One region of the Sphingomonas sp. Leaf30 genome, then DNA from elsewhere that is predicted to be linked to it. Evidence: riboswitches for the same ligand, from Rfam matches in the RefSeq annotation. Region 1 holds a riboswitch; the other holds the start of a gene.
The links. Region 1 has a riboswitch for thiamine pyrophosphate ahead of thiC (phosphomethylpyrimidine synthase ThiC). Riboswitches for the same ligand answer to the same signal wherever they lie in the genome.

Region 1 (4,787 bases):
CGGTCGGCACGGGCTGGGCCGATTGCAGCAGTATTGCGAGCAAAATCACTATTGTGGTCCCCGATTATGTCGTGCGGAGGATGCTATGAAAGTCGCGATCCGGCGACAACGACCTTCTGCGGGATGCGCTCGCGGTCATCTTCCCGATCGCGCGGTGTACGAGCGGCCATCACCCGGCACGCGCAGATGCTTGTGAGCGCGGCATGACGATCACGCTCGTCATCTCCTTGTCTGCGATTGACGTTTTACCGGGTGCGCCCGCCGACCGCGTGTGCTGCAAAGGCGTTCGCTCCAATCTAGGCGCTGCCGTTGCTGTGATAATTCCGCTACGGGTCGTGGCGATTCCGACCCTGGCGGTGCGCTCGGTTTGGCTCTGACGGTCATGACCGTTATGGAGGGGGCCAATCCGATGGGCCGGGAGGTTTTTCCCCGGTTCATGTGGAGGGGAGCATTGGGGACATGGCTGATCACGGCCAGCCACCATCAGCCACATTATGAACGATACAGGTGCAATTATGAGCTCACTTTCCGGTTCTGGGATCGGCTCTGCGGCACCGACCGGGAGCACGGCGATGCAGGCAGATCGCATGCCAAGGCTGCCGCGCGTGCTGGCCGCGGCGGCGCTCTGGGCCGTTCTGGCGGCGGCGAGCCCGGTCACGCGGCTTGACGTCGAGGTCGACAATCTTCGCTCAGCCAAGGGCTTGATCCGTATCTGCCTGACCGCCGACCCCGACAATTTCCCTGCCTGTGTCGACGATGCCAAGGCACTGACCCGGACCCTGCCCGCCGCGGTCCGGACGACGAGCTTTTCGGGCCTGCCGCAGCGCGGCTATGCGCTGGCGATCATCCATGACGAGAACAGCAACTCCAAGCTCGACACGATCGCGGGCATCCCGCGCGAGGGCTATGGTTTCTCGAACAACGCGGCGGTACGCTTCGGACCGCCGCGCTTTTCCGCGGCACGGTTCATGCTCGCCGGTGATGCTGAAATGCAACAGGTCAGGATGCGTTACATCTTCTGACGGATTGCAACGGACCGAATGGGGTTGCCCCGCGTTGCGCGGTGGAACCTTTTTGTCCGGAGCCCGTCCTTGCGCGCATTCTCACTCGTTCTGACTGCCGCAACTGCGGCCGTCGCCCTCGCCACGCCGGCACTTGCGCAGACGGATCCCAATCCGACCCCGCCAATCACCGATCCCGCCGACAACAACCGGATCACGCTCGGTCTGGGCGTCGCGTCGCTTCCCGATTACGAGGGTGCGGACAGCAACAGCTTCACCCCCGGCGCGGTCGCGATCGGCACGATCCGCGGGCATGACTTCTTCACGCGCGGTACGCAGCTCTACGTGAACCTGATCCCCAATACCGGGTCGGTCGGGATCAACTACGAAGTCGGCGTTATCGCCGCCGTCCGCACCGATCGCACGGGCCGGGTCGACAACCGGCAGGTCCGCGCGCTCGGCAAGATCGACACGGCCTATGAAGTCGGCGGCTTCGTCGGCATCGGCAAGACCGGCGTCATCACCAGCGATTACGACACGCTGACCGCGCGTGTCGCCTATATCCACGACGTGTCGGGCACGCACGACAGCTATGTCATCACCCCGCAGGTCAACTACACCACGCCGCTGTCGGTCCGCACCCTGGTCGCCTTCGGCCTGTCGGCGGATTATGCAGGCAAGGGCTTTGGCCGGACCTATGCCGCGGTCACGCCGATCGGCACGATCAACAGCGGTCTGCGCACCTATGACATCAACGACAGCGGCTTCCGCCGGGTCAACGTCTCCGCGTTTGCTTTGCAGAGCCTGTCGGGCGATCTGCGCCGCGGCTTCGGCGTCGGCGCAGGGGTGCTCTACGGCCGCATGCTCGGCAAGTACAAGGACAGCCCGATCGTCGCGGACGTCGGCGATGCCGACCAGTGGCTCGGCGCGGTGGGCCTGACCTACACCTTCTGATCGCAACCCGCCGATCGATCCGAAACCCCGTGCGGCCCGGCCGTGCGGGGTTTTTCCGTTTGCGCCCCCGTCCGTTGCGCCTATGCTCGCCCTACCCCGGGGGAGCGCCGATCCGCGCTTGAGAGGAAGGCAGGAGCCTTCGACCCGCTGAACCTGATCCGGTTGATACCGGCGGAGGGAGGGAGCGGTCGCCACAGAACCGCATGCCTTGCTCCGAAACCTTTAGGAGCAAGCGCATGGCCGATTACGATCCTCGCATCCCGACCGCCGACATCGGCGTCACCACCGGCCCGATCCGCGGCTCGCGCAAGATCCATGTCGCGGTGCCCTCCAGCCCCGACGTCCGCGTCGCGATGCGCGAGATCGTGCTCGACCCCAGCTGCTCCGAGCCGCCCTTGCGCGTCTACGACACCAGCGGTCCGTACACCGACCCCAGGGCAACGATCGACATCAACGCCGGCCTGCCGCAACTCCGCCGCCAGTGGATCGAGGCGCGCGGCGACGTCGAAAGTTACGACGCGCGTGAGATCCGGCCCGAGGACAATGGCCAGCTCGGCCCCGACCGCTCGGGCGGCGTCCCGCAATTCCCCGGCAGCATCAAGCGCCCGTTGCGCGCCAGGGCTGGCGCCAATGTCAGCCAGATGCACTATGCCCGCCGCGGCATCATCACCCCCGAGATGGAATATGTCGCGACCCGCGAGAATCTCGGCCGCGCGATGCTGAAAGAGTATAAGCGCGACGGCGAAAGCTTCGGTGCGTCGATCCCCGACTTCGTCACCCCCGAATTCGTCCGCGACGAGGTCGCGCGCGGCCGCGCGATCATCCCCAACAACGTCAACCACCCCGAATCCGAGCCGATGGCGATCGGCCGCAACTTCCTGGTCAAGATCAACGCCAATATCGGCAACTCCGCGGTTGCGTCGAACGTCGCCGCCGAGGTCGACAAGCTCGTCTGGTCGATCCGCTGGGGCGCCGACACGGTGATGGACCTCAGCACCGGCCGCAACATCCACGACACGCGCGAATGGATCCTGCGCAACAGCCCCGTGCCGATCGGCACCGTGCCGATCTACCAGGCACTCGAGAAGGTCGGCGGCATTGCCGAGGAGCTGACCTGGGAAATCTTCCGCGACACGCTGATCGAACAGGCGGAGCAGGGCGTGGATTACTTCACAATCCACGCCGGCGTTCGCCTCGCCTATATCCCGATGACCGCCAAGCGGGTCACCGGCATCGTCTCGCGCGGCGGCTCGATCATGGCGAAATGGTGCCTCAGCCACCACAAGGAGAGCTTCCTCTACGAGCGCTTCGACGAGATCACCGAGATCATGAAGGCGTATGACATCGCCTATTCGCTCGGCGACGGGCTGCGCCCCGGCAGCATCGCCGACGCGAACGACGAGGCGCAGTTCAGCGAGCTCTACACGCTCGGCGAACTCACCCACCGCGCATGGCAGAGCGACGTCCAGGTGATGATCGAGGGCCCCGGCCATGTGCCGATGCACAAGATCAAGGAAAACATGGAAAAGCAGCTCGAGGTCTGCGGCGAGGCGCCCTTCTACACGCTCGGGCCGCTCACCACCGACATCGCGCCCGGCTACGATCATATCACCAGCGGCATCGGCGCGGCGCAGATCGGCTGGTACGGCACCGCGATGCTTTGCTACGTGACGCCTAAGGAGCATCTCGGCCTTCCCGACCGCGACGACGTGAAGGTCGGTGTCGTCACCTACAAGCTCGCCGCACACGCTGCCGACCTCGCCAAGGGTCACCCTGCCGCGCAGATGCGCGACGATGCGTTGAGCCGCGCGCGCTTCGAATTCCGCTGGCGCGATCAGTTCAACCTGAGTCTCGATCCCGATACGGCCGAGCAATATCACGACCAGACGCTCCCCGCGGAAGGCGCCAAGACCGCGCATTTCTGCTCGATGTGCGGCCCCAAATTCTGTTCGATGAAGATCACGCAGGAGGTGCGCGACTTTGCCGCGAAACAGAATGGCCCGGCCGACACGTTCCTAGCGGCCGATGTCGATCATACCGACGCCAACCGCGCGATCTTCGCCAAGGGTGCGCATGCCGACGCGGAAAAGGGCATGGCGGAGATGAGCGAGAGGTTCCGCGAGAAGGGCAGCGAGATCTACCTCCCCGCGGACGTCTGATCCGCCACACCCCGAACTCCTCCCCCGGCAGGGGGAGGACCAGGGGGGGCGTCCGTTACCGCTTGCGAACGAACTCCGCGCGCAGGACCAGACCCTTGATCCCGTCGTAGCGGCAATCGATCTCCTGCGCGTCACCGGTCAGCCGGATCGCCTTGATCAGCGTGCCGCGCTTGAGCGTCTGGCCCGCGCCCTTGACGGTCAGGTCCTTGATCAGCGTCACCTGGTCGCCGTCCGCCAGCACGTTGCCGACCGAGTCGCGGACCACGACCGTGTCGTCGTCCGCCGCGCGGGTCGTGGATGCGGCGTCGGCGGCGACCCATTCGCCGCTGGCCTCGTCATAGACGTAATCGTCGTCCGCCATCGTCATCGTCCTGTTTCGTGCCGGATCACTTGAGCGTCGTCATCTCGACGGGCTTGCCCTTGGTCGTCGGGTTCGAGGCGTTCGCCTTGGGCTCCTTCTCGGCCTTGGGCTTGCGGACTTCCTTGTTCGATTTCTTCTGGCTCTTGGCCATGATGCTGCCCTTCCGGCGGGGCGGAGCGCCCCGGGACGGCGACGATACACGCTTGCGCTCGCGCATACCCGTAGATTCGGACCGTCGAATCGCCCCGGCAGTGCGGGCATCGCGGGCAACCTCGGCCCGGTCGGCGCGTTGGGATGAAAAGAGCATGAGGG
Region 2 (4,787 bases), 360 kb from region 1:
GCCGCGGCGAATGCCAGTGCACGTGCTCGAGCGGACCGGCGGCCGGAAACTGCGCGACCACCGTCGCGGCTTCCTCGGCGGTGATCGCCGGCCAGCTCGGTGCGGCCATGTCGGTACCCATCCCGTGGACCAGATGCACCGCCGGCGAGCCCGCGCCGATCATCGCGCCCGCACCGGTCACAGGCCGCGCGAGATGGTCGCCATGACGGCCGCACCACTCCCGACATAATAGGTCGGCGCAGATCCCGAAATCAGCGTCCCCCCGCGCCCGATCACGTCGCGCGCATTGGTTGAGACCGACTGCACCCCCGCCAGCACGCGCGGATCGGTCACGTTGATCGCGTTCAGCCGCAGGTCGGTCCGCTTGCCGTCGAGCATCGACGCCAGATGCACGCCGACCGACAGGTCGAGCGTCGCATAGCCCTTGATGCTCTCGTCGTTGACGAAGGTCGCATATTGCCGCCCGACATATTTCACCGCGACACTGCCGAACAGCCGTCCGTCGTCATAGGTCCCGCCGCCACCGATCTGCACGGTCGGGCTCGAGACCGCATGCCGGCCGCGGGTCGGCAGATAGTCGTCGCCGACCGGCAGGTCGTCGCTGATCCGCGCGCGCAGATATTCGCCCGAGACATAGACGCTGACACCGCGCGCCGGGCGATAGTCGATCTCGGCATCGATCCCGTAGGAACTCTGTCCCCCGGCATTCAGCGTCGAATTGACCAGCGCGCCACCATTGTTGATGACCGTCGCCAGCTGGCGGTTCCGGAAATCATAATGGAACCCCGTCACCGATGCGGACAGCGCGGGGCCGATATAGCGATAGCCCAGCTCCTGCGAGACCGCATATTCGTTCTTCAGCGCGGTCGTCCCCGCGCTGACCAGCGCACCGCCCGCATAGCTGTCGTAGAGCGTGAACTCGTTCGGCGTGCGGAAGTTCGTGGTGATATTGGCGAACAGCTGCTGCCGGTCGTCGATCTCGTAATGCACCGCCGCCCGCGGCAGCGCGGCGAAGCTGTCGAGACGGACGCGGTCCTGCGGGCCCGGCAGGTAGTTGCGCCCGCTGCGCAGGACATTGACGCCCTTGAACCCGATATCGACTGCGAGACGCGGGGTCAGCGTAATATGGTCGGCCAGGAACGCCGCCTTGGTGACCGTCACGGTCCGCTGGTTCTCATAGGCGAGCAGCCGGCCGTCGGCGGTCCGGATCGCTTTTGCGCGATACCCCCAGCGATCGGCCGGTTCGCCGTCGGCACCGACCGCGGTATAGGACTGGACGACGCGGTCGGTGCCGTGATCGAACCACAGCCCTGCGGTCAGCCGGTGGATGCCGCGCTCGATCGTCAGCGTGTTGACCGTGCCCACGCGGCGCTGGTCGCCGGTATAATTGCCCAGCACCGTCGCGACCCCGTCGACCGCACCCGGCAGCGCGATCGGGTCGGCGAGCGGCTCGATACCCAGGAAGTTACCGGTCGTACCGAGCTGCGTCCCATAGGGCGAATTGCCGTAACCGAACTGCAGATAGCTGGTGCTGTCGAGCGTCACCCCCGCGCCCAGCGCCAGATGCACCGGCGCCGACGCATAGAGGTTGCGGAACGGCGCGCGGTACAGCCGCCAGTAATTGGTGTTGCCCGCGCTGTACCGCGCATCGAAGTTGAAATCGCGTCCCTGCGCGCGCCATTCGGCGAGCGTCGGGCTGCGATAGGTCGACGAGTTCGCATCGTTGAACGACAGCGCCAGGCTCGCGCGGTTGCCGTTGCCCCATTCGCCGAGCAGCTTGGCATCGACATGCTGGCGCGTGTCATGGCCGGCACCGCGCCAGTTGCTGGCGCGCGTGTTTGAATAGGAGACGAAGGCCCGCAACCCCGTCTGGCCGATCCGCCCGCTATCGAGCCGGACGAAGCCGCGCCGCGCCGCATAGGATCCGATCGACAGGTCGACGAGCCCGCGCGGCGCCTCATTCGGATCGTCGAGCCAGAGCGACAGCGACCCGCCCGCGCCGCCCAGCGTCGGCGACGCGATATCGACCGCGCCCTGCGCCAGCGCGATGCGCTGCAGATTCTCGGTATCGGCGAACTGCGAGGGATAGGCATAATAATAGCCGATGTCGTTCTGCGGCGCGCCCTCCATCGTCACGCCGATCTCGTCCTGCCCCAGCCCGCGCAACGTCAGGCTCGAACTGGTCGACAGGCCGTAGGGATCGCTCGACGCGACGGTCGCGCCCGGCAGCAGGTTGACAAGCTGGAACGCGTTGAGCGTCGGCGCCTGCTTGGTGATGAACGCCGCGGCGATCGCGCTCTCGGACTTGGGCACCGTCTGATCGGGGAGCAGCCCCTCGGGATCAAGAAGGCCGACCACGCGGATATCGACCGGGTCGGCGCCGTCCCGCGAATCCGCCTGTGTCTGCGCGCCGGCGGGGGCGAAGGCCACCACAGCAGCAAGTGCCACTGCCAGCGCACTGCATGCAACACGGGGCGGCCGGCCCGTCATCAGGTCAAATCGAAGGATCATCACGGTCTTGCGTCCACTCCACACGGAGGGACGACGGACGCGCCGCCAGCCCTCCCTACGCCGGTATCAACCGGATCAGGTTCAGCGGGTCATGGGCTGCAGCCCACCTCTCAGCCGCGCGTCAGCGGCCCCCCGGGGAGCGCGCCGTCTAGGCGGTTCGGTCTTCCGGGGATAGCGTTATTGCCCGTTTGCCCATCCGCAGCGCCTTCCCAGCACACGCGCGACAGAATTATATGACAATCCACGCCACCCAGACGCTTGCAGTGGGTGACAGCCGGACCGGTTTGCGCCACACAAGCTTTATGGAGCGTGTGCTGACCGACGTCGTTGCCCTGGAGAATCGGGATCTGGGACGGAACCTTACGCATGGCATGCTCGACCTGCTCGGCAAGGCCATCGTGACCGGCCAATATACAGATCGGCCCTTCCCAACCGAGGCGGAGATCGCGGTGGCGCATGGCGTCAGCCGATCGGTGACCCGTGAGGCGGTCAAGATGCTGACCGCCAAGGGACTGGTCAGCGCGCGCCCGCGACAGGGCACGATCGTCCAGCCATCGAGCAGCTGGAACCTGTTCGACACCGATGTGCTGCGCTGGCTGCTGGACCGCAAATTCTCGGTCGAGCTGCTCCAGCAGTTCAACCAGCTGCGGATCGGGATCGAACCCGAAGCGGCGGCGCTCGCGGCGCTGTACCACACCGAACAGGACATGGTCGCGATCGAGGCGGGGCTGGCGCGGATGGCCGCTGCGGAGCGCAGCTATGACGATCCGCTCGACGCGGACATCGCGTTCCACGTCGCCGTCCTGCGCGCGTCGCGCAATCCCTTCTACGCACAGTTTCAGTCGGTGGTCGAAACCGCGCTGCGCACCTCGATCCGCTTCACCAACCGGATCAAGGGGCGCAGCGCGAACATCGCCGACCATGCCGCGGTCGCCGTCGCGATCGCCGCGCGCGATGCCGATGGTGCGCGCGACGCGATGCGACGCCTGATCGGCGACGTTCTCAGCCTGATCGCCGAGGCCTGACACCCGAATCGTCGCGACCCGGTGTACGATCAAGGGACAGCACCGTGCGACGCCGTCACTCGACCTGATCGCGCTTTTCACTTATCGAGACGCGATGCCCTTGGGCCCGGTGCCGCGAGTCGCGATTTGACAAGCGCCGGAATAGCTCGAAGGACGAAATGCGACCGCGCATCATGCGGGTAGCAATTGAAAACATGACGGGAAACAATGCGAAGGGCTCGAGACGAGCGAACTGCACGGATCGGCAAGGTCGCGCTCGCGGCGGCCATGACTGGCGGTTTGGTGAGCGGTGCGCAGGCACAGACGGTCAACGTCAACACACCCGTCAGCGTGCCCGTCGCGGGCAATGTCGACCGGTTTCGTGTCGTGCCGGTGATCACCAGTGTCTATGACAGCAACGTGCTGCGTCTCAACGACGCGCGCGGGAGCGGGCCGCGCGACAATATCCGCGTTTCGCCGGCGCTGGCTGTCAACCTGAACCGCATCTTCGGACGCACCCGCGTCACCGCCGGCGGCACGGTCGGCTATGATTTCAACACCCGGTTCAGCGGCCTTGATCGCGAGCGGATCAACCTGACCTCGAGCGTGACGACCCCGGTCGGCGCGCCCTGCAGCGTGACCGGCAGCGCGGCGCTCGAACGCGCGCAGTTCGATCTCGGCGACACCAACACCGTGGTGACCGAGAGCTTCCTGCGCCAGGCCTATGACGTCGGCGCGAGTTGCCGCGCCGCGGCGGGTTTCTTTCCCGCGGTGGGTGTCAACCGCGTGTCGCTCACCAACAGCAGCCGCAAGGTTCTGGACACGAACCAGTCCGCGCTGCGCGCGGGGATCGGCTATGGGCGGCCCAGCCTCGGTACGCTGCAGCTCATTGGCTCGGTTGCGAAGATCGCGCGCCCGGGTATTGAGGATCTGACCGGGATCGACGATTCGACGATGATCACCGACGTCCAGCTGGTCTTCGAACGTTCGGTCGCGCCGCGCGTCAGCTTCCGGCTTGGCGGCGGCATCACGCATGCCGACCCCAAGCGCGCAGCCGTGCCGTCCTTCAGCGGTCCGTCGTTCGACGCGCAGGTGACGATACGACCGGTGCCCCGGTTCACGATCGTCGGCTCCGGCCGCCGTGCGGTGCAGAATCAGAGCTCGTTTGGCGCGACCTATATCATCGCGGACAGCTACAACCTCAACGTGTCCTATCTGCTCTCGGCGCGTAGCACCGCCACGTTGTTCGCCCAGCGCGCGCGACGCGACCCG

Region 2: linked by a shared signal. The riboswitch ahead of ASE89_RS03185 (TonB-dependent receptor) and the one ahead of thiC (phosphomethylpyrimidine synthase ThiC) in region 1 are both predicted to bind thiamine pyrophosphate.

Annotation. Positions count from the first base shown of each region.
Region 1 covers NZ_LMKZ01000001.1:302,878-307,664, forward strand. Annotated here, with positions in the region: gene ASE89_RS21495 (hypothetical protein) at 204-377, shown strand; gene ASE89_RS01440 (DUF2141 domain-containing protein) at 573-1,022, shown strand; gene ASE89_RS01445 (MipA/OmpV family protein) at 1,092-1,955, shown strand; TPP riboswitch at 2,045-2,152, shown strand; gene thiC (phosphomethylpyrimidine synthase ThiC) at 2,192-4,114, shown strand; gene ASE89_RS01455 (alkylphosphonate utilization protein) at 4,170-4,475, opposite strand; gene ASE89_RS21410 (hypothetical protein) at 4,501-4,626, opposite strand.
Region 2 covers NZ_LMKZ01000001.1:661,217-666,003, reverse strand. Annotated here, with positions in the region: gene ASE89_RS03190 (phosphotransferase enzyme family protein) at 1-163, opposite strand, end outside; gene ASE89_RS03185 (TonB-dependent receptor) at 178-2,490, opposite strand; TPP riboswitch at 2,561-2,649, opposite strand; gene ASE89_RS03180 (FadR/GntR family transcriptional regulator) at 2,814-3,536, shown strand; gene ASE89_RS03175 (outer membrane beta-barrel protein) at 3,744-4,787, shown strand, end outside.